Regions from separate parts of the Streptomyces sp. NPDC047000 genome, predicted to be linked through region 2. Evidence: riboswitches for the same ligand, from Rfam matches in the RefSeq annotation. Region 2 holds a riboswitch; each other region holds the start of a gene.
The links. A riboswitch is a leader RNA that binds a small molecule or an ion and turns the genes downstream of it on or off. The one in region 2 is predicted to bind cyclic di-AMP.
Positions count from the first base shown of each region.

Region 1: another riboswitch for cyclic di-AMP. It lies ahead of ABZ862_RS04225 (NlpC/P60 family protein); the one in region 2 lies ahead of ABZ862_RS20635 (transglycosylase family protein).
Region 3: another riboswitch for cyclic di-AMP. It lies ahead of ABZ862_RS36475 (transglycosylase SLT domain-containing protein); the one in region 2 lies ahead of ABZ862_RS20635 (transglycosylase family protein).

Region 1 covers NZ_JBEYWE010000002.1:181,650-188,822, forward strand. Annotated here, with positions in the region: gene ABZ862_RS04205 (hypothetical protein) at 1-93, shown strand, start outside; gene ABZ862_RS04210 (MerR family transcriptional regulator) at 281-1,075, opposite strand; gene ABZ862_RS04215 (ABC transporter permease) at 1,091-1,852, opposite strand; gene ABZ862_RS04220 (ATP-binding cassette domain-containing protein) at 1,849-2,658, opposite strand; gene ABZ862_RS04225 (NlpC/P60 family protein) at 3,011-4,168, opposite strand; cyclic di-AMP (ydaO/yuaA leader) riboswitch at 4,176-4,348, opposite strand; gene pcrA (DNA helicase PcrA) at 4,612-7,173, shown strand, end outside.
Region 2 covers NZ_JBEYWE010000012.1:142,477-149,649, forward strand. Annotated here, with positions in the region: gene ABZ862_RS20610 (glycoside hydrolase domain-containing protein) at 28-855, shown strand; gene ABZ862_RS20615 (SurA N-terminal domain-containing protein) at 1,013-1,663, shown strand; gene ABZ862_RS20620 (nucleoside triphosphate pyrophosphohydrolase) at 1,779-2,807, shown strand; gene ABZ862_RS20625 (cytochrome P450) at 3,083-4,324, shown strand; gene ABZ862_RS20630 (transglycosylase family protein) at 4,524-5,600, shown strand; cyclic di-AMP (ydaO/yuaA leader) riboswitch at 5,800-5,971, shown strand; gene ABZ862_RS20635 (transglycosylase family protein) at 5,975-6,697, shown strand; gene eno (phosphopyruvate hydratase) at 7,076-7,173, shown strand, end outside.
Region 3 covers NZ_JBEYWE010000044.1:6,771-13,943, reverse strand. Annotated here, with positions in the region: gene ABZ862_RS36485 (FAD-dependent oxidoreductase) at 1-1,195, shown strand, start outside; gene ABZ862_RS36480 (HAD family hydrolase) at 1,365-2,240, shown strand; gene ABZ862_RS36475 (transglycosylase SLT domain-containing protein) at 2,260-2,769, opposite strand; cyclic di-AMP (ydaO/yuaA leader) riboswitch at 2,772-2,903, opposite strand; gene ABZ862_RS36470 (polyprenyl synthetase family protein) at 3,533-4,543, shown strand; gene ABZ862_RS36465 (CHRD domain-containing protein) at 4,792-5,745, shown strand; gene ABZ862_RS36460 (DUF2092 domain-containing protein) at 6,067-7,173, shown strand, end outside.

The DNA.
Region 1 (7,173 bases), on a different contig from region 2:
AAGCGGGACGAGGAGAAGGTCGACAAGGGGCTCTTCGCGCTGGTCGGCGGGCTGACCATGGCGAACGTCTTCATCGCCGTCCTGTGGACGTGACGCGTGAGGTGACATCCGGCGAGCCGCCGGTACGTGGGGTCCCTCACGTACCGGCGGTTCTTGTACGTTCTCGGCACGCTTGTCCGCCGGGACCCTCGTGAGCTGTGCGTACGCCGTCTTCGCATGACCGTTCCGGTCCTGACGGCGGTCAGGCCGTCGGGGCGGCGTCGCACCGGGCTCCCGCCCTTCAAGACGGTGGCAACCCGGTGCCGAGCCTGTCGGCAGGCACTTGCTCGATGCGGGTCCAGCCTCTCCAGCCCCGCTCCTCCAGGATCGCCAACAGCCTCGCGGCGCTCGGTGAGGATTCGACCATGGTCGAGTCCAGCAGGTCGACGAACTGGTCGTCGATGCCGTCGTCGGCGCTTACCTCGCCGGCCTGCACAGCGCGCGTCATCAGGCGCTCCATGATGTCGGCGACCTCGACGATCCGCGGGTCGTCGGTCGGCCAGTCGAGTGCCCCGCTGAGAAGGGTGTAGAGCCTCACCATGTCGGGGTCGTCCAGTTCCTCGTGCTTCTTGGCGATCACGGAGTCGATCAGGTGCGGAACCTGGGCGGCGATCATGATCCAGGCGTCCCGCTCCATCTCGATGTACCGCTCCTCGACGCCGAGACCGCGCAGCCGGTCGAGGTAGCCCACGACGCTCTGCGGAAGCGCCAGGTGTTCTCCGGCGGCGAGCCGGGCGAGTCGGCTGCGGGTGTTCTGCAGCCGCCGGATCTCGGCGCGCAGAGCCTTGTCGATCTCCTGGACGCCGCCGGCGAAGTCCTCCGGGCCGGCGTCGAGGAGTTCCTGCACCCTGGCCAGCGGCACACCGGCATCGGCCAGGGTGCGGATCCGGATCAGTCGCACGACCGCGGCGGCATCGTAGTTCCGGTACCCGGACCGGTCGCGTTCGGGCTCGGGCAGCAGCCCGACCTTGTGGTAGTGGCGTACCGCCCGCACTGTCACCCCGGCATGCGCCGCAAGCTGGCTGATGGTGAGCATGAGCCTCAGACTGCCTCAGGCGATCTTCCGGCGATAGGCGGCCATCGCGAAGGCGTACGCCACGACGAGGATGCCGACGCACCAGGCGAGGGCGATCCAGATGTCGTCGCCGACCGGCCGCTGGGCGAACAGGCTGCGGATCGTGTTGACGATCGACGTCACCGGCTGGTGCTCGGCGAACCAGCGCACAGGGCCGGGCATCGTCTTCGTCGGCACGAACGCCGAGCTGACGAACGGCAGGAAGACGAGCGGGTAGGCGAACGCGCCCGCTCCCTCGACCGACGACGCGGAGAGCCCGGGGATCACGGCGAGCCAGGTCAGCGCCAGGGTGAACAGGAGCAGGATGCCGGTGACCGCGAGCCATGCCGACACTCCTGCCCCTGAGCGGAATCCCATCAGCACGGCGACGCCCACGACGAGCACGAGCGCGATCAGGTTGGCGACCAGGGAGGTGACGACATGGGCCCACAGCACCCCCGACCGCGCGATCGGCATGGACTGGAATCGCTCGAAGATCCCGCTCTTCACGTCGGTGAACAGCCGGTACGCGGTGTAGGAGATGCCCGATGCGATGGTCATGAGCAGGATGCCGGGCAGCATGTAGTTCACGTACGAAACCGACCCGGTGTCGATGGCGCCGCCGAACACGTAGACGAACATCAGCATCATGGCGACCGGCGTGATGACGGTCGTGATGATGGTGTCCATACTGCGTGTGACATGGCGCAGCGTTCGCCCCGTGAGCGCTGCGGTGTCGCTGAGGAAGTACGCGGTCATCGTGGTCCTCCGGTGGTCGTGCCGCTGGCGTCGCTCTTGTCGCCGCCGCCGATGACCGCGAGGAAGATCTCCTCCAGAGTCGGTTGCTTCTCGACGTACTCGACCGTGGCCGGCGGGAAGAGCTGTTTGAGTTCGGCGAGGGTGCCGTTCACGATGATCCGACCCTGGTGGAGGATCGCGATCCGGTCGGCCAACTGCTCGGCCTCCTCCAGATACTGCGTGGTGAGCAGCACTGTCGTTCCATGACCGGCCAGTTCCTTGACCGCGTCCCACACCTCGATGCGCGCCTCGGGGTCGAGTCCGGCCGTCGGTTCGTCCAGAAAGATCACCGACGGATTCCCGATGAGGCTCATCGCGATGTCCAGCCGGCGGCGCATTCCGCCCGAGTACGTGGACACCTTCCGCGTTCCGGCGTCGGTCAGCGAGAAGCGCCTCAGCAGGTCGTCCGCGATCGCGCCCGGTTCCTCGAGGTGGCGCAGTCTGGCGACGAGTACGAGGTTCTCCCGACCGGTGAGGATCTCGTCGACGGCCGCGAACTGCCCGGTGAGACTGAAGGACTCCCGCACCTGTGCCGGTTGCGTGGTGACGTCGAAGCCATGGACGCCGGCCGTCCCCGCGTCGGGTTTCAGGAGTGTGGCGAGGATCCGTACGGTTGTGGTCTTGCCCGCCCCGTTGGAGCCGAGCAGGGCGAAGATGGTGCCCCGCGCCACGTCGAAGTCCACGCCGCGCAGCACGTCGAGCTTCCCGTACGACTTTTCCAGACCCCGTACGCGAATCGCCGGACCGGCGATCGATTGGGTCACCATGGCCATCTGCCTCCTTCGCGGAGCTCTCCAGCCGGCTGTTCGGCTGTGAGGAAGCTCCTGCCGGAAGGATGGAGGGTTGACCCGGCGTCAAGGTCAAGCGGCCCGACCACGGCATCCCAGCGGGCTCCGGGCCTGCTGCTTCACGACGGCGGCAGCTCTGCCGGGGCGCGATGTCCGCCGGTGGCAAGAGACGTCGGCACTGCTCGGGCCGGTATTGCGCGACCCCGGCCGGGAGTCACTCCGCGGAGCGACTCCCGGCGATCTGCCGCCGACGGCAAGGTGACGGCAGATCGCCGGGAAGGACGACAGAGCGCTGAGGATCCGGCAGGTCCGAGGCGGCCCTGCACCTGCGTCAGCCCACCCGCACCACGCTGTGGATGATCGACGTGCCGCCGTAGTACACCGACTCCTCGCGGACGTACGCGCCGGGCTTCGGGGCGTGGATCATCATGCCGTTGCCGATGTAGATGCCCACGTGGCTCACGTCGGAGTAGAAGAAGATCAGGTCGCCCGGCTGCGCGTCGGCCAGGGAGACCGTGGTGCCCGCGTTGACCTGGTCGTAGGTCGTGCGCGGGAGGGTGACGCCCGCCGCCTTCCAGGCCGCCTGGGTCAGGCCCGAGCAGTCGTAGGAGTCGGGGCCCGTGGCGCCCCACACGTACGGCTTGCCGATCTGGGCGCGGGCGAACGCGAGGGCCTTCTCCGCCTTCGTCGACGTCGAGGAGGAGGACGAACCCGAAGAGGACGAGGACGATGACGAGGAAGAGGACGAGCCTGCGGACGTGTTGTCCTGGGCCGCCTTCTCCGCTGCCGCCTGCTGCCTGGCCAGCTCCGCCGCCTTGCGGGCGGCCTCCTCCTGCTTCTTCTTCTCGATCGCCGCCAGGCGTGCCTTCTCCTCCGCGTTCAGCTTCGAGAGGAGGCCGCGGGCGTCGGACAGCTTCTTCTGAACCGTCGACTTCGCCGTCTTCAGGTCACTCTGCGACTCGGTGAGCGTCTGGAGGCTCTGCGCGGCCTCCTGACGCTTCTTCATCGTCGCGGACTGCTCACTGACGTAATCGTCCACCGCGCCCTTCTGGCGGGTGGTCAGACGGCTCATCAGCTGCGACTGGTCGAAGTAGTCCTGCGGGGTGTCCGCCAGCAGGAAGGTCGCCGTGCTGGGTGCGGAGGCACCCGTGCGGTACTGGGCAGCGGCGAAGGAACCCAGCTGCTCCCGTGCCGCGTTGAGCTTCTGGGTGCGCTTGGCGACGTCGTCGAGGAGGGTGTCGACCTGCTTGCGCTGCTTGGTGGTCTTCTCCTTGGCCGCGTTGTACTTCTCGGTCGCGGACTCGGCCTGGCGGTAGAGGTCGTCGACCTTCTTCTGCACCTCCTCCAGGCTCGGCCTGTCGTCGGAGGGGGCCGCGTTCGCGGTCTGGGAGAGGAGGGCGACGGAGGTGAAGGCCGCCGTGGCGATGACGGGGGTGCGAATGCCTGCGACACGCGGGCCGGCGGGGCGCGACTTGCGGTGCGACGCCAAGGGAGGCGACTCCTTCCACGTTCCGCCTACCGAGTTAGCTGTCGGGTTCGGGCGGGTGGTTCGGAAGGGTTGCCCTACGGTTCGCATCCCGGCGGGGATACGGGCCGATTCACCCCAAAGGTCGGTGGGTCCCCGGCTCCGGCTGCCCTGTGGGCGCACCGGACTCGGCGGAGGCCGCGCGGCCCGGCGACGTTCGCCGGTGGGGGTCGTGCGGTCTGACCGGAACGGTAGCCAACTCGTGTGCTGCCTGTGAAGGTTGATGGCCGATATGCCCGATACTAATTTGTGACCTTCACCTCGCCGGGTGGCCGTGACGTCCTTATGGGGTGATCTGCGCCCCTTGCCCGGAGCGTGACCTGGGTCTCACCGGCGCCCGGCGCCCCGGCTGCCCCTTCCCGGAGCGGCTCCGGATTGTCAGTGGGGGGTCATAGACTCGGAGAGCGATGAGCAGCCTCTTTGACGACAGCTTCCTGGCGGACCTCCAGGCCCCTAAGGGCCACGAGGGGGAGCCCCCGCCGCCGCCCGAGGACGATCACGTACCGGAGTCGCTTCCGGACGATCTGTTCGGCGGGAAGTTCGACGTGCCCCCGGACCAGGACGCGTACCAGGGCGGCACGTCCGGCCGCGACGCCTACTACCGGGACGGTGCCCCGCGCCCCGTCGTCGACCCGGCCGCCCTGCTGGAAGGGCTGAACGACAACCAGCGCGCCGCCGTCGTGCACTCCGGCACCCCGCTGCTCATCGTGGCCGGAGCCGGTTCCGGCAAGACGCGGGTCCTCACGCACCGCATCGCGTACCTGCTGGCCGAGCGGGGCGCCCATCCCGGCCAGATCCTCGCGATCACCTTCACCAACAAGGCCGCCGGCGAGATGAAGGAGCGTGTCGAGCAGCTCGTCGGGCCGCGGGCGAACGCCATGTGGGTGATGACCTTCCACAGCGCGTGCGTGCGCATCCTGCGCCGCGAGTCCAAGAAGCTCGGTTTCACGTCCTCGTTCTCGATCTACGACGCCGCCGACAGCAAGCGGCTGATGGCGCTCGTCTGCCGTGATCTGGAGCTGGACCCCAAGCGTTACCCGCCCAAGTCGTTCAGCGCCAAGATCTCCAACCTGAAGAACGAGCTGGTCGACGAGGAGGACTTCGCCGCCCGGGCGACCGAGGGCTTCGAGAAGACCCTCGCCCAGGCGTACGCGCTCTACCAGTCGCGGCTGCGTGAGGCGAACGCCCTCGACTTCGACGACCTGATCATGACGACGGTCAATCTGCTGCGCGCCTTCCCGGACGTCGCCGAGCACTACCGCCGCCGTTTCCGTCATGTCCTCGTCGACGAGTACCAGGACACCAACCACGCCCAGTACGCGCTGGTGCGCGAGCTGGTCGGCACCGCCGGGCACCCGGTGGACGCGCCGCCGAACGAGTACGACGTCCCGCCCGCCGAGCTGTGCGTCGTGGGTGACGCCGACCAGTCGATCTACGCCTTCCGCGGCGCGACCATCCGCAACATCCTCCAGTTCGAGGAGGACTACGGGGACGCGACGACGATCCTGCTCGAGCAGAACTACCGCTCCACGCAGACCATCCTCAGCGCGGCCAACGCGGTCATCGAGCGCAACGAGTCCCGCCGCCCCAAGAACCTCTGGACCAACGCCGGCGCGGGCGCGCAGATCACCGGCTACGTCGCCGACACCGAGCACGACGAGGCGCAGTTCATCGCCGAGGAGATAGACCGGCTCACCGACGCGGGCGACGCCAAGGCCGGTGACGTCGCCGTGTTCTACCGCACCAACGCGCAGTCCCGGGTCTTCGAAGAGATCTTCATCCGCGTCGGCCTGCCCTACAAGGTCGTCGGCGGCGTCCGCTTCTACGAGCGCAAGGAGGTCCGGGACGTCCTCGCCTATCTGCGGGTGCTGGCGAACCCGGAGGACTCCGTCCCGCTGCGCCGCATCCTCAACGTGCCCAAGCGCGGCATCGGCGAGCGCGCCGAGGCCATGATCGACGCGCTGGCCCAGCGCGAGCGCATCAGCTTCCCGCAGGCCCTGCGCCGCGTCGACGAGGCGTACGGCATGGCGGCGCGGTCGACGAACGCCGTCAAGCGGTTCAACGTGCTGATGGAAGAGCTCCGTACGATCGTCGAGTCCGGTGCCGGACCGGCCACCGTGCTGGAGGCCGTCCTCGAACGCACCGGTTATCTGGCCGAGTTGCAGGCGTCCACCGATCCGCAGGACGAGACCCGGATCGAGAACCTCCAGGAACTCGCCGCCGTCGCGCTGGAGTTCGAGCAGGAGCGCGGTGAGGGCGCGACGGAGGAGGCGGGCACGGAGACGGCGGGAGCGGTGGGTGCCGGGGCCGGCGGGGGCACGCTGTCCGACTTCCTGGAGCGGGTCGCGCTGGTCGCCGACTCCGACCAGATCCCGGACGAGGAGGACGACGGCTCGGGGGTCATCACGCTGATGACCCTGCACACCGCCAAGGGCCTCGAGTTCCCCGTCGTCTTCCTCACCGGCATGGAGGACGGCGTGTTCCCGCACATGCGTGCCCTCGGCCAGACCAAGGAACTGGAGGAGGAGCGGCGCCTCGCGTACGTCGGCATCACGCGCGCGCGGGAGCGGCTCTACCTGACCCGCTCCACCCTGCGCAGCGCCTGGGGCCAGCCCTCCTACAACCCGCCCTCCCGCTTCCTGGAGGAGATCCCGGCCGCGCATCTCGAGTGGAAGCGCACCGGAGCCACCGCGCCTGTCTCCTCCCGGCCGGTGTCCGGTCTCACGGCCTCGCTGTCGTCGTCGCGGTCACGCTCGTCGGCCGCGGGCGGGTCGGGGTTCGCCACGGGCCGGGCGACGGAGAAGCCGGCGGTGTCGCTGGCGGTGGGGGACCGGGTGACCCACGACCAGTTCGGGCTCGGCACCGTCGTGGCGGTCGGCGGCACGGGACCCAAGGCGGAGGCGACCATCGACTTCGGCGGCGACAAGCCGAAGCGGCTGCTGCTGCGGTACGCGCCGGTGGAGAAGCTG
Region 2 (7,173 bases):
AACGCACATCCAGGGGTGGGGTAGACCTTGTCAAGCCATCGGCAGTCGAGGAAACGCAGATACATCACGTGGGGGGCCGTCGGCGTCGCCGTCGCCGCCGGTGCGGGCATCGCGGCGCAGACCTCGATGGCGGCCACCACCTGGCCCGCCCAGAAGACCTACACCGGGCGCGCCTTCGACACCTGCGCCGCGCCGTCCGCCGCCGCCATGAAGGCATGGAACACCGGCTTCTACGGCGCCGCCGCCGTCTACGTCGGCGGGAAGAACCGCGGCTGCGCCCAGCCCAACCTCACCGCCTCCTGGGTCAAGACGGTGAGCGCGCTGGGCTGGAAGCTCATACCGCTCTACGTCGGCGCCCAGCCGCCCTGCCAGACCGGCTCCAGCCCCGAGAAGATCAGCGCGTCCACCGCGGCGAGCCTCGGCGCGAGCGACGCCGCCGACGCGGTCGCCAAGGCGTCCGCCCTCGGCATGAGGACCGGCAGCGCGATCTACCTCGACATGGAGTCGTACGACGTCACGAACACGTCGTGCAACGACGCCGTGCTGACGTACGTCCGCGCCTTCGACAAGGGGCTGCGCGCCAAGACGTACCGCGCGGGCTACTACGGCTTCACCAGCTCCAGCGCCAAGGCCATCGCCACGGCGAAGGACAAGACGGACCTGCCGGGCAACCTCTGGTACGCGCTGTGGGACAAGCAGAACACCACGACCGCCGACTGGCCGTGGGGCTCCACCCAGTTCACCGGCCACAGCCGCGCCCACCAGTACATGGTCAACAGCAAGGAGTCGCGCGGCGGCTACACCATCACCGTCGACCGTGACGCGTGGGACGCCCCGGTGGCCATCACCGGCTGACACCCGGCACGGGGCGCGCCGGAACGCCGGGGTGGCGGCGGTGCCCGAAAACCTGGTGAATCGTTGGTCGAATGGGTTGGCCTGAGCTGGGCCACTGCCTACCATCGATCACCGCAAGACTTTGTGCACCGCCGCACAAGCTCCTCGGGAGGTTTCCTTGCACCGCCGCCGTCGTTCCGCGCTCGTCCTGTCCGCCGCACTCCTCGCGGCGGCGCCGCTGCTCACCGCCTGCGGTGACGACTCGCACCCCGGTGCGGCGGCCGTCGTGGGGGGCAGGCGGATCACCGAGGGGCAGCTCCAGACCCGGGTCAACGAGGTGCGCGCGGCGCAGCGGGCGGCGGTGACGGACGACGCGCAGTACCAGCAGGTGCTCGCCAGTTCCGGCAGCCTCACCCGCGACACGCTGCACGAGATGATCCTCGACAAGGTGCTGCACAAGGCCGCGGGGACCGCGGGCGTGTCCGTCACCCGCAAGGAGGTGCAGCAGCTGCGCACCAGCCTGGAGCAGCAGGCGGGCGGCTCCAAGGCGCTGGAGACGGTCTGGCTGCAGCGCTACGGCATCGCCCCCGCGCGCCTCGACGACAATCTCCGCCTCCAGCTCGAGGCCCAGAAGCTCGCCACGACACTGGGCACCGACACCAGCCAGCCCGTCTTCTGGAAGGCCCTGTCGTCGGCGTCCAGGGAACTCCGGGTCGACCTCAACCCGCGCTACGGCGCCTGGGACGTCCAGAAGAGCAGCCGCGTCGACGCCAAGACCCCGTGGGTACGGGACGTCACGACGACGGCCTCGCAGCAGTCGGCGACCTGAGACCGCAGGCCGCTCCGCCTCCGAAGCCGACCGATGCGGTCCTACGATCACATCGACATCTCGGGGCTGTGGACAACGCCGGAGGTGATCCGGCGGGGTGCGTTACGTTCGGAGCGTGAACACCACCAGCCCCGAAGCCGCTCCCGGCCGTATCCTCCTGCTCACCACGAGCCACCGCGTCGCCCCCGGACTGCTGTCCTGGCCCGCCTGGCAGGCGCTGCGCTCCGCCGACCGTGTCCTGTGCGCGGACGGCGCCCATCCGCAGCTGCCGTATCTGCGTGAGGCCGGCATCACGGTCGACGAGGCCGCACCGGGCGCCGAGCAGCTCGTCGACGCCTGCGCGGGCGGCCGTACCGTCGTGGTGGTGGCCACCGGGGAGGGCGAGCCCGCGCTCACCGACGGACTGGCCCGCCTCGCCGGGTCCGGCCGGGTGCGGATGCCGGAGCTGGAACTGCTGCCCGCCTCCTACGACCTCCCGGGCGCGCGCCTGCTCGACCTCGTCCAGGTCATGGACCGCATCCGCGCCGAATGCCCCTGGTCCTCCCGGCAGACCCACCGGGGGCTGGCCAAGTACGGCATCGAAGAGGCGTACGAGCTCGTCGAGGCGATCGAGGCCGGTGACCGCGCGGAACTGCGCGAGGAACTCGGCGACGTGCTGCTCCAGGTCGTCTTCCACGCCCGGATAGCGGAGGAGGACCCGGAGGCGCCGTTCTCCGTCGACGACGTCGCGGCCGGCATCGTCACCAAGCTGATCCACCGCCACCCGCATGTCTTCGGCGACGAGAGGGCCGAGACCCCGGAGGACGTCAAGGCGCACTGGCTGCGCACCAAGGCGGAGGAGAAGCGCCGCACCTCCGTCACGGAGGGCGTCCCGCTGGGCCAGCCCGGCCTCGCCCTCGCCGCGAAGCTGGTCTCCCGTGCCCGCACGGCCGGCCTCGACGTCCCGCTGCCCCGGGGCGAGGGCATCGGCTACGAACTCCTGGCCCTGGCGGCACGCGCCGAGGCGGAGGGAGTGGACCCGGAAACGGCCCTGCGAGCGGCGGCCCGCGCATACCGCGACGCGATCCGCACGGCAGAACACACTCCGACCCCCGACGGCCCGCCGCACGGCTCTCATGCCGTGCCGGATAACGTCGGGGAGTGACCGACCAGCCCAGCTCACCGACCCCGGCTCCGCAAGGCGAACCGGCCGTGGCACCGTCGCCCACCGAGACACCCGCCCCGCCCGAAGCCCCGGCCCCGCCCCGGCACCCGTCCAAGGCTCCCGCCGGGCCTGGGGTCGAGGCTCCTGTCGGGCCTGGGGTCGAGGCTCCTGTCGGGCCTGGGGCCGAAGTCCCTGCCGGGTCTGGCGCCGAAGCCCCTGTCGGGCCCGCGGCCGAAGCTCCCGTCCGGCCCGCCGCCGAGGCGTCCGCGGCCGGGTTGTTCTCCTGGGAGTTCGCCGCCGATCCCTATCCCGCCTACGCCTGGCTGCGGGAGAACGAACCCGTCCGGTGGACCGAGTTGCCCAGTGGGGTGGAGGCATGGCTGGTCACCCGGTACGCCGACGCGCGGCAGGCGCTCGCCGATCCCCGGTTGTCCAAGAACCCGGAGCACCACGACGAACCGGCCCACGCCAGGGGCCGGACGGGGATCCCGGGGGAGCGCAAGGCGGAGCTGATGACGCATCTGCTGAACATCGACCCGCCGGACCACACCCGGCTGCGGCGGCTGGTCAGCAAGGCGTTCACCCCGCGCCGGGTCGCCGAGTTCGCTCCGAGGGTGCAGGAGCTGACGGACCGGCTGATCGACGCCTTCGCCCGGCAGGGCAGCGCCGACCTCATCCACGAGTTCGCGTTCCCGCTCCCCATCTACGCCATCTGCGATCTGCTCGGCGTACCGCGCGAGGACCAGGACGACTTCCGGGACTGGGCGGGCATGATGATCCGCCACGGCGGCGGCCCGCGCGGCGGGGTGGCGCGGTCGGTGAAGAAGATGCGCGGCTACCTCGCCGAACTGATCCACAGAAAGAGGGAGTTGCTGCCCGACGAGCCCGACGCGGGAGAGGACCTCCTGTCGGGCCTCATCCGGGCCTCGGACCACGGTGAGCACCTCACCGAGAACGAGGTCGCGGCGATGGCGTTCATCCTGCTGTTCGCCGGCTTCGAGACCACCGTCAACCTCATCGGCAACGGCGTGTACGCCCTCCTCACCCACCCGGGGGAGCGGCGCCGGCTCCAGGAGTCCCTCGCGCGCGGCGAACGGGCGCTGCTGGAGAACGGCGTCGAGGAACTCCTGCGGTACGACGGCCCGGTGGAGATCGCGACATGGCGGTTCGCCACGCGGCCGCTCACGATCGGCGGTCAGGGCATCGCTGCAGGTGATCCCGTGTTGGTGGTGCTCGCGGCGGCCGACCGGGACCCCGCGAGGTTCGCGGAACCGGACGTGCTCGACCTCGCCCGGAGTGACATGCAACACCTCGGGTACGGCCACGGCATCCACTACTGCCTGGGGGCGCCACTCGCCCGGGTCGAGGGGCAGACCGCGCTCGGCACCCTGCTGACCCGGCTGCCGGACCTGGAACTCGCGTCGGATTCAGCCGATTTGCGGTGGCGTGGCGGGCTCATCATGCGTGGACTGCGTAGCTTGCCCGTGGAGTTCACCTCCGTCGCACCCGTCCGGTAATCCACCGGATCGAAAATTTCGACTGACCGCACCCTTACCAAAAGGTGACATTCCCTCAACTCTGTGATCTTCACGTGATCTGCGTGGCATTAACTTGTGATGAGTGATCGACTGTCGCTACGTTCGACCGTCAGCACGGCAACACACCCCAGCTCCAAACGCCGCGCTGGTCACTGCTGTCTCGTGAAAGGGCCCCGCTATGCTCTCCGGGAACGGTCGACACCGTCGCCCCCGCCAGGCCCCGGCCATCCTCGTCGCGGCCGGAGTGACAGGCTCCGCCATCGCCATCCCGCTCCTCGGCGCCGCGAGCGCACACGCGGCCGACGGCACCACATGGGACAAGGTCGCCGAGTGCGAGAGCGACGGCGCCTGGAGTGCCGACATCGGCAACGGGCGTTACGGCGGCCTCCAGATCACGCAGGCCGACTGGGAGAAGTACGGCGGTCTCGACTACGCCGCGCGCCCCGACCAGGCCAGCCGCCAGCAGCAGATAGCCGTCGCCGAGAAGATCCTGGCGGACCAGGGTCCCGGCGCGTGGGCCTCCTGTGCCGCGCTGTCCGGGCTGACCAAGGACTCGGGCAGTGCGGCGGTCGACACGGGTGTCGCGGGAGACGGCTCGTCGTCGAGCGGCTCCACGTCGGACGACTCCCAGTCCGGTGGGTCCGGTTCCACCGGTTCATCGGATTCCTCCGATTCGTCGGACTCGTCCGGGTCTTCCGACTCTTCCGGTTCGTCGGACTCCTCCGACGTCCCGGTCAGTTCCGGTCTGGCGGACACCTCCACCGGCAACTCGTCCACCTCGGACACCGGGTCGTCCACGTCCTCCGACGCGAAGGACGGCAACGGCAAGTCGGGCACGTCCGATTCGTCCGGCTCCTCCGGTGCGACGGGTTCCACGGGCTCCGGCTCCACCGGCTCGCAGTCCCCGACCGCTTCCCCCACGGAGTCGCCCGCCGGTGAGTCGGCCGACGACTCCTGGCAGACCGGCGGCACTTCGACGCTGGTCGACACCGGTGCCCTCGGCTCAGGACGGCACCGCGGCGTCAGCGCCGACGACGGCAGCGAGGGCGGCCTCTCCAGCGACTCCACCGGCGGCCGGCACGCCTCGGCGGCCGACGACACGTACACCGTCCGCACCGGGGACAGTCTCGTCTCCATCGCCGACGCCCTGGACCTCGACGGAGGCTGGCGCCACCTCTACGCCATGAACAAGAAGACCGTCGGGTCCGATCCGGACAGCATCACGGCTGGTCAGACTCTGGAGATCGGGTCCTAAACGGTCGAAAACGAGCGGTAGTTGATGCACCGTTTCGTTGGCTAATGTCCGCTTTGGTGAAAGTGTGGGATGAGTCTCAGAAGCCCTGATCGTCTTTGATATTCCGCCGGTTCCGTGTCTACGGTCGATGCCGCCCGGCACCCCGGGCCCCGGCCGTCGCCAACGCCGAGTCCTGCCAGTGGCGGTCCGGGAACAGTCGTCGCGTCAAGCGCCGTAGGCAGGAGCGGGGGACCCAAGGTAAGTGCCGGGCCCGGCGGTAACGCGCCGGATCCGGCTTGGGGTGAAGTCGTGCCTTCCCAGGGAGGTGTGACCGGGCAACTCAACCGGCCCGAACCCGACAGCTCACCTCGCAGGCGTCGGTGAGGGGATACTCCATGCTGTTTTCCGGCAAGGGCAAGCACCGTCGTCCGTCCAAGGCCACCCGTGCCGTCGCCGTCGTCGGTGTCACCGGCGTCGCGATAGCCACCCCGCTGCTGGCCACCTCCGCCGCCTCCGCCGCCACCGCCTCCCAGTGGGACACCGTCGCCCGGTGCGAGTCGGGCGGCAACTGGGCCATCAACACGGGCAACGGCTACTACGGCGGCCTGCAGTTCTCCGCCTCCACCTGGGCCGCGTACGGCGGCACGGCGTACGCCTCCACCGCCGACAAGGCGTCCAAGGCCCAGCAGATCGCCATCGCCGAGAAGGTCCTCGCCTCGCAGGGCAAGGGTGCCTGGCCGGTCTGCGGCAGGGGCCTGTCCGGCGCCTCCTACAACGGCGGCACGGCGTCGTCCTCCGGGTCGTCGAGCTCCTCCGGTTCGTCGGGCTCCTCCGGCTCCACGGCCACCAAGCGCGCGGCGGAGAAGCCGGCCGCCTCCCGGTCCGCCCAGCGTCCGGCCGCCGGGAAGTCCGGCGGGAACAGGACCGTCACCACCCCGACCGGCACGAAGGTCAAGAAGGGCGACGGCGAGTACAAGGTCGTCAAGGGCGACACGCTCAGCTCCATCGCCCAGGAACACCACGTCAAGGGCGGCTGGCAGAAGGTGTTCAAGCTCAACAAGGGCATCGTCCAGCAGGCCGACCTCATCTACCCCGGCCAGCAGCTGCACCTGAAGTGACAGCCCGGGGCCGCCTGGACCACAGGCCCCTCACAGTCGCGGCCTCCATCATGGCGGAGGCCGCGGCCCCCGCGGCGGAGGCCCGGTGAGGGTCTCCGTCCCCCGACTCCCCGCTCCGGCGCGTGTTCCCCCGTACGCGCCGGGGCGGGGTCCGGCGTTTTCCGGGCGCGTTTCCGGGCGCGTTTTTGGGCTGCTGTTCACCTCCACTTTGTTCCGCAGTGGAACAATTGGGTACCGTCTGACCCAGTCCATGGGTCGGTCGGTCGGCTGGCCGACTGCCCGGAGACCGTTAGGCTCTAGTCGCAAGGCTCCATCATGGCCGCCAAGGCCCACGTGCACCCCGCACCACATGCGTCACATTCCTAGAAGGAGATGCTCGTGCCGTCCATCGACGTCGTCGTAGCCCGGGAAATCCTGGACTCCCGAGGCAATCCCACGGTCGAGGTCGAGGTCGGCCTCGACGACGGCAGCACGGG
Region 3 (7,173 bases), on a different contig from region 2:
ACCGGTAGCAGTCATCGGCGCCGGCCCCTTCGGCCTTTCGACCGCCGCGCATCTCACCGCGCGCGGCATCCCGGTACGCGTCTTCGGCGAGCCCATGGTCAGCTGGCGCGACCAGATGCCGGCGGGCATGATCCTCAAGTCCACCCCGGCCGCCTCGAGCATCGACGCCCCGCAGCCCGGCCATACCCTCGCCGACTACTGCGACGCGGCGGGGACGTCCCGTCTGGTGACGGACGAGGACCTCATCCCCGTGGAAACGTTCACCGCTTACGGCGAGTGGTTCCAGCGGCAGTTGCTGCCCGGACTCGAACGGGTGCGGGTGGTGTCTGCGGACCGCCGCGAGGGCGGCGGCTTCGACCTCAAACTGGACTCGGGAGAGTCGTTCACGGCGCGTGCGGTGGTGGTGGCCACCGGTCTGTCGGGCCTCGCGTACCTCCCACCGGAGCTGGCCGTCGCCGGGGCGGGCGGACCCGCCCCCACCGGACCCGTCTCGCACAGCTCCCAGCACCACGACCTGACCCGGTTCGCGGGCCGGGACCTGGTCGTCGTCGGCGCGGGCCAGTCCGCGCTGGAGACCGCGGCTCTGGCCGCCGAGGCGGGCGCCCAGGTCACCGTCGTCTCCCGCGGCCGCGACAAGGTCGCCTTCGGCGCAGCGCCGTGGGACCAGCCCCGGCTGCGCCCCGAGTCGCCCTTCGGCCGTGCCTGGTCCCTGTGGGCGTTCAGCCACTACCCGCACCCCTACCGGTACCTGCCCGCGCATCTGCGCCACTACCTGGTCCGCCGCGTCCTGGGCCCGCTCGGCGCGTGGTGGCTGCGCGACCGCTTCGAGGACAAGGTGACGGTGCGGGAGGTCGAGCGGATCACCGGTACGGACGCCCCGGACGGCAGCCCGCGGCTCACCGTCCGCACCCTCGACGGCCGTACCCGCGAGCTCCCCGCCGACCATGTCATCGCCGCGACCGGCTACCGCGTCGACACGGCGGCGATGGACTTCCTCGGCGACGGACTGCGCACCGAGGTGGCCGTCAGCCGCGGCACCCCGAAACTCGGCGCGGGATACGTCTCCTCGGTCCCCGGCCTCTACTTCACCGGCCTGCCCGCCGCCGCCTCCTACGGTCCGGTGATGCGCTTCGTGTGCGGCACGGAGTTCGCCTCCCCGCGGCTCGCCGAGCACCTCGCGATGGCGCACCCCTGACCGGCGGTCCGGCACGTCGTGAAGATCACATGAAGTATGTGTGCGACCGAAGCGGCTGCGGCGGAAGGGGAGTTGACATGGGCGGCAGTGCGTGGCGGCGAGGTGCGGCCCTGCTCCGCCGTGCCCCGCGTGTCCGATCGGCGCGTCCGGCGATCCGTATTCTCTGATCATGCCCGCAACCGTCGCGCCTGCCGACCGCCCCGTTTACTCCCTCATCGCCACCGACCTGGACGGGACACTGCTGCGCGGAGACGACACCCTCTCCGACCGGACGCTCGCCGCGCTCGCGCGGGTGACGGCGGCCGGCGCGCGGCACCTGGTGGTGACGGGCCGCCCGGCGCCCAGGGTGCGTCCGCTCCTGGAGGACCTGGGCGGCGCGGGGTTCGCGGTGTGCGCCCAGGGCGCGCAGCTGTACGACGCCGCCACCGACCGGCTGCTGTGGTCCGTCACCCTGGACCGCGAACTGGCCGAGACCGCGCTCGGCAAGATCGAGGCCGAGGTGGGGGAGCTGTACGCGGCCGTCGACCAGGACGGCGTGGACGGGCTCACGCTGACAGAGCCCGGCTATCTGATGCCGCACCCGACCCTGCCGGCGGTGCGGGTACGGCATCGCGACGACCTCTGGTGCGAGCCCATCAGCAAGGTCCTGCTGCGTCATCCCACGCTGTCCGACGACGAGTTGGCGGCGACGGCGCGCGGAGTGATCGGTTCGCTGGCCACCGTCACCATGTCGGGCCCGGGCACCGTGGAGCTCCAGCCGTGCGGCATCACCAAGGCGACGGGCCTGGCCCTGGCCGCCGAACACCTCGGTGTGCGCCCCGCCGACACCATCGCCTTCGGTGACATGCCCAACGACATCCCGATGTTCGACTGGGCGGCCCACGGCGTCGCCATGGCCAACGCGCACCCCGAACTCAAGGCGGTGGCCGACGAGATCACCCTGTCCAACGAGGACGACGGCATCGCAGCGGTCCTGGACCGCCTCTTCCCCCAGGGGCCGGCGGTCCGGTTCGGGAACGAGGCCCCGCAAGGGGCCGGTTCCTGAGGGGCCGGCCCGGCGGGGGCTAATACGCTCCGTTGACGTTGTCGATCGACCCGTAGCGCGCCGCGGCGTAATTGCACGCCGCGGTGATGTTGGCCACCGGATCGAACGGGCTGTAGGACGTTCCCGCCACGTGGTAGGCGAGGAAGGTCGGGTCGATCACCTGGAGCAGCCCCTTGGACGGAGTCCCCTTGGCCGCGTTGGAGTCCCAGTTGTTGACGGCGCCGGGGTTGCCGGAGGACTCGCGCATGACGTTGCGGTAGATGCCGTTGTAGGTACCGGGAATGCCCTTCTGCGCCATGATCGCGAGGGACTGGCGGATCCAGCCGTCGAGGTTGTTCGGGTACCCGGCGAGAGCGGTGGACGAGGTGGCCGGCGTGGCGGGGGCCGCGGACGCGCTGGTCGCGCCGACGAGCGGCAGCGCCAGGACGGCGGCGCCGGTCACGGCGACGGCGAGCGTGCGCAGGAGGCCGGAGGAGCGGGGGGCGCGGGACGCGCTGAGGGCATGGCGGAGCTGGCCCGGTGCAGACATGACACATTCCTCTCCGTCGCCTGCGAGGTGAGCTGTCGGGTTCGGGCGGGAGCTGCCCGGCCGGGCCGCCCTGCGGCGGCGCGACTTCACCCCGAGCCGGCCCGGCGCGCTGTCCGGTACGGCGTTCTACCTGGGTCCCCCGCTCCTGCCATGGCGAGTGGGTGGGTGGTCGGTCGGGCGGCGGCAGGATTCGGCGTTCCGCTCGACTGGCCGGGAACGTATGCGAGAGCACATGTCCGGAACAAGTCGCGGAGAGGGGTATCGCGCAGTTTGACCTTGGTCGGAGCGATATGGGCCGCTTGATCCTTTGCGTCCGCCATGCATCAACTGGGCGGCAGGGGAAAGAGGGTGTGGGGAGCGTCGGCGCGCGGTGGGCCGGACGCGCCGGGAGTGCCGAGTGAGGCAACTCACGGTTTCGAGCGAGAGTGACGAAAAGGGCAATTAGCTCAGATGTGATCAGTTCGGACGTATTTCGACGGCCGACTCCGAATGGAACCTCGCGGGCGGTGCGCGTCGTTGTTCTGGTGATGGTGTGCGATCGCCCGATTCGCGGCAGACGGCAATAATTCCTCTTAAGTCAATCAATGTCCGTTCTTATTGTTTGATCAAATGCATAACGGTCGTGATCCAATAGCGCCCGTCCTGTGACGGTGGGCGCTATCGGTGATCGAAAGCTGACCGGATACGCTGACTTGAGTGATGGCAGCGACCTATCGACAAACCGCGTAAGCGCCGGTAGACGCCAGCAGACAGGAGATCCCCCGTGACCGTCGTCGGGCCGTTCGGGCTGAGCGTGCGGGACCAGGCTCTGGAAGCCGATGTCCAGGCCGGATTGGCGGCTGTCGAGGAAGGGCTGCTCGAGGCCACCAAGAGCGAGGTCCCCTTCATCACACAGGCGGCGCAGCATCTGGTACGGGCGGGCGGCAAACGGTTCCGGCCCCTGCTGGTGATGCTCGCGGCGCGCTTCGGCGACCCGTACGCGCCGGGAGTGGTGCCGTCGGCCGTGGTCGTGGAACTCACCCACCTGGCCACCCTGTACCACGACGACGTCATGGACGAGGCCGCGGTGCGCCGCGGTGTGCCCAGCGCCAACGCCCGCTGGGGCAACTCGGTGGCCGTCCTGACCGGGGACTTCCTGTTCGCCCGCGCCTCGCACATCCTGGCCGACCTCGGCCCGGAGGCGGTGCGGGTGCAGGCGGAGGCGTTCGAGCGGCTGGTCACCGGGCAGATCCTGGAGACGGCGGGCCCGGCCGACGGCCGTGATCCGGTCGAGCACTATCTGGACGTGCTGGCCGGCAAGACGGGTTCACTGGTCGCGGTGTCGTGCCGTTTCGGCGCCATGATGTCCGGCGCCGACGAGACGGTCGTCGACGTGCTCACCCAGTACGGCGAGCGGCTCGGCGTCGCCTTCCAGCTCGCCGACGACGTCCTCGACATCGCCTCCGACTCGCACGAGTCGGGCAAGACCCCGGGCACCGACCTGCGCGAGGGCATTCCGACCATGCCGGTGCTGCGGCTGCGGGAGATGGCGGCGCGGGACGGCAGGGCGGAGGACATCGCGCTGCGCGAGCTGCTCGACTCCGACCTCGGCGACGACGCCCGCCACGCGGAGGCGCTGACGGCGCTGCGGGCGCACCCCGCGCTCCAGCAGGCCCGCCGCGACACCGTGCGGTACGCCCAGGACGCCCGCGCGGCACTGGCCCCGCTGCGGGACTGCGACGCGAAGGCGGCCCTGGTGGAGCTGTGTGACGCGGTCGTGCACCGGGCCGGCTGAGCCCCGGCGGCACGCGCCCCGCCGTAGCCGCCGCGCGTCAGCTGCTCCGGTGTGTCCGCCGCGCGTCAGCTGCTCCGCGGTGTCCGCCGTGCCGCATCGGCTCCGCCGCTTCCGCCGTGCCGCGTCGGCTCGCCGTATGTGACCCGCATCACGCCGGTGGGCTGAGCCTCGCCCCCGGGGCGCGCCGTACTCATGCCCGGGACCCGGTGCAGGGGACGCCGGGCGAGATGCGGGGAGCACGCACCATCATGGGCATCAGCGCAACGCGTACCACGCGCCGCACGACCTTGATCGCCACCGGCGCCGCCCTGGTCGCGGCCGCGGGCGTGGCCGCCGGGTCGATCCCGGCGGTCGCCGCCACCGCGACCGCCACGGGCACCGCCGCCACCACGACCGTCCTGGCCACCGCCCTGCGCGGCGCCGCCGAGGTGCCCGTCGCGGGCGGCCCGGCCACCGGGGACGCGCACGGCACGGCACTGGAGTTCATCAAGGTCGAGGGCGACAAGGTGTCCGTCGCCGTCACCTGGCACGGCACCGGCAGGCCGACCGCGCTCCACCTCCACCAGGGTGCCAAGGGCGTGAACGGCGATGTCGTCGTCGACCTGACCGAGGCGCTCAGGCACGCCGGACACCACAGCGCCACCGGCACCGTCGAGGTCGACGACCCGGCCGTGCTGACCGCGCTCACGAACGACCCCGGCTCCTTCTACGCCAACCTGCACACCAGGAAGTTCCCCGGGGGAGCCGTCCGCGGGCAGCTCCACAAGGTCACCGCCGACGTCGACTTCCGCCACGCGCTGCGCGGCGTCCGGGCGTCCGTCGTCGAGGGCGAGCAGATCTACGAGTGCAAGGCGGACACCACCGGCGGACACGCCTTCGCCCAGCGCGACGTCAGCGCCCGTCTCCAGCACGGCATCCGGCACTCCTTCGTGGCTCCGAACTCGGGTACCCCGCAGTGGGTCGCGCCCGACGGCAGCGCGGTCACCGGTGCCGTCCTGACCAAGACCCCGAACGGCGACGGCAACATCCCCGAACTCGACCTCAGGGCCACGCAGTCCGGCGCGGGCCGTGGCCTGCTCGCCGGCACGGTGGAGGTACTGCGCCTGAACACGGCGGGCGGTACGGCCCCGGCCGGTTCCTGCACGCCCGGCGACATCGTCTCGGTGCCGTACCACGCGGACTACGTCTTCGTGCAGGGCTGACCCGTCCTCGGACGTCGGCGCAGGCACGGCGGCACCTTCCCACCAGGCCCCTGACGGGTGGTCCGGCCCCCGACACGGCCGGTCCCCCGACGGGAGGTCCGGGCCCGACCCCTACGGGTCGGGAGGAGGTGCCGCCGTCGTGTGTCATACCGCAGTCGTACGCGGAGTTGAGCCCGCGGTCTGACGATTTCACCCGGCCGATTTGGTGAGATGGACACCACGGAGAACACCACTCCTCACCGGTTCGGGTGAGAACGGCGGCTCGTGGTGGACAGGTACGCAGGGTCGGGAGCCGCCGCCCACGACGGAGGTAGGGCACACATGGCACCGTACGGATCCGACGACAACAGGGACATCGCAGCGGACACCGCAGCGGGCATCGCGGAGGCCGACGACACGCGCGGCGCAGGCCGTAAGGCCGCCCGGTATGCCGTCCCGGTCGCGGTGGTGGGGGTGGCCGCGGTGACCATCGGCCTGGTGCCGGCGCTCGCCGACTCCGGTGACCCCAGCCTGCCGAAGATCACCGCGCAGCAACTCATCGACAGGATGGCCACGTCGGACGTCGAGCAGCTGTCCGGCACCGTGAAGATCACCACTGATCTGGGCCTGCCCGACCTCGGCGGTCTCGTCGGCAGCCTCGCCTCGGCGGCCGGGCAGCAGGGCGGCGGCGCGTCCGCCGACCCGAGCTCCAAACTGATGGAACTGGCGTCCGGCACGCACACCCTGCGGGTCGCGACGGACGGCCCCGACCGGCAGAAGCTCTCGCTGACGGAGGGCGCCGCCGAGTACACCGTCATCCACAACGGCACGGACGTCTGGGGCTACGACAGCGCCTCCCACCAGGTCTACCACGGCACCGCACCCAAGAACGCGCAGTCCCGTGAGCGGCCCGCCACCCCGGGGGACTTCGCCGACGAGGCCCTGAAGGCGGTCGACGACACGACCTCGGTCACGGTCGACGGCACCGCGCAGGTCGCCGGCCGGGACGCGTACAAGCTGGTGATCAAGCCGAAGCAGTCCGGTACGACCGTCGGCGCGATCAGCATCGCGGTGGACTCGAAGACCTGGATGCCCCTGAAGTTCACGCTGACCCCGGCGAGCGGGGGCGCGGCGGTGGTCGACGCCGGCTTCACCAAGGTGTCCTTCGCCAAGCCGTCCGCGGCCACCTTCGACTTCACGCCGCCCAAGGGCGCGAAGGTCACCCAGGAGGGTTCGGAGACGGCCGCCACGCCCCGCAAGGACGCCCCGAAGTCGGCGGACGGGCTCCTCGAGGGCCTCGGCGAGCAGCCCGGTGGCGGCATGAGCGGCACCGGCGGCCTCCTGGGCGGGGCCTCGGGCGACGGGTACAAGGTCCTCGGCAAGGGCTGGAACGCCATCGCGGTCCTCGGCTCGGACAGCACCGGCACCAGCGGCAAGAGCAGCGGCAAG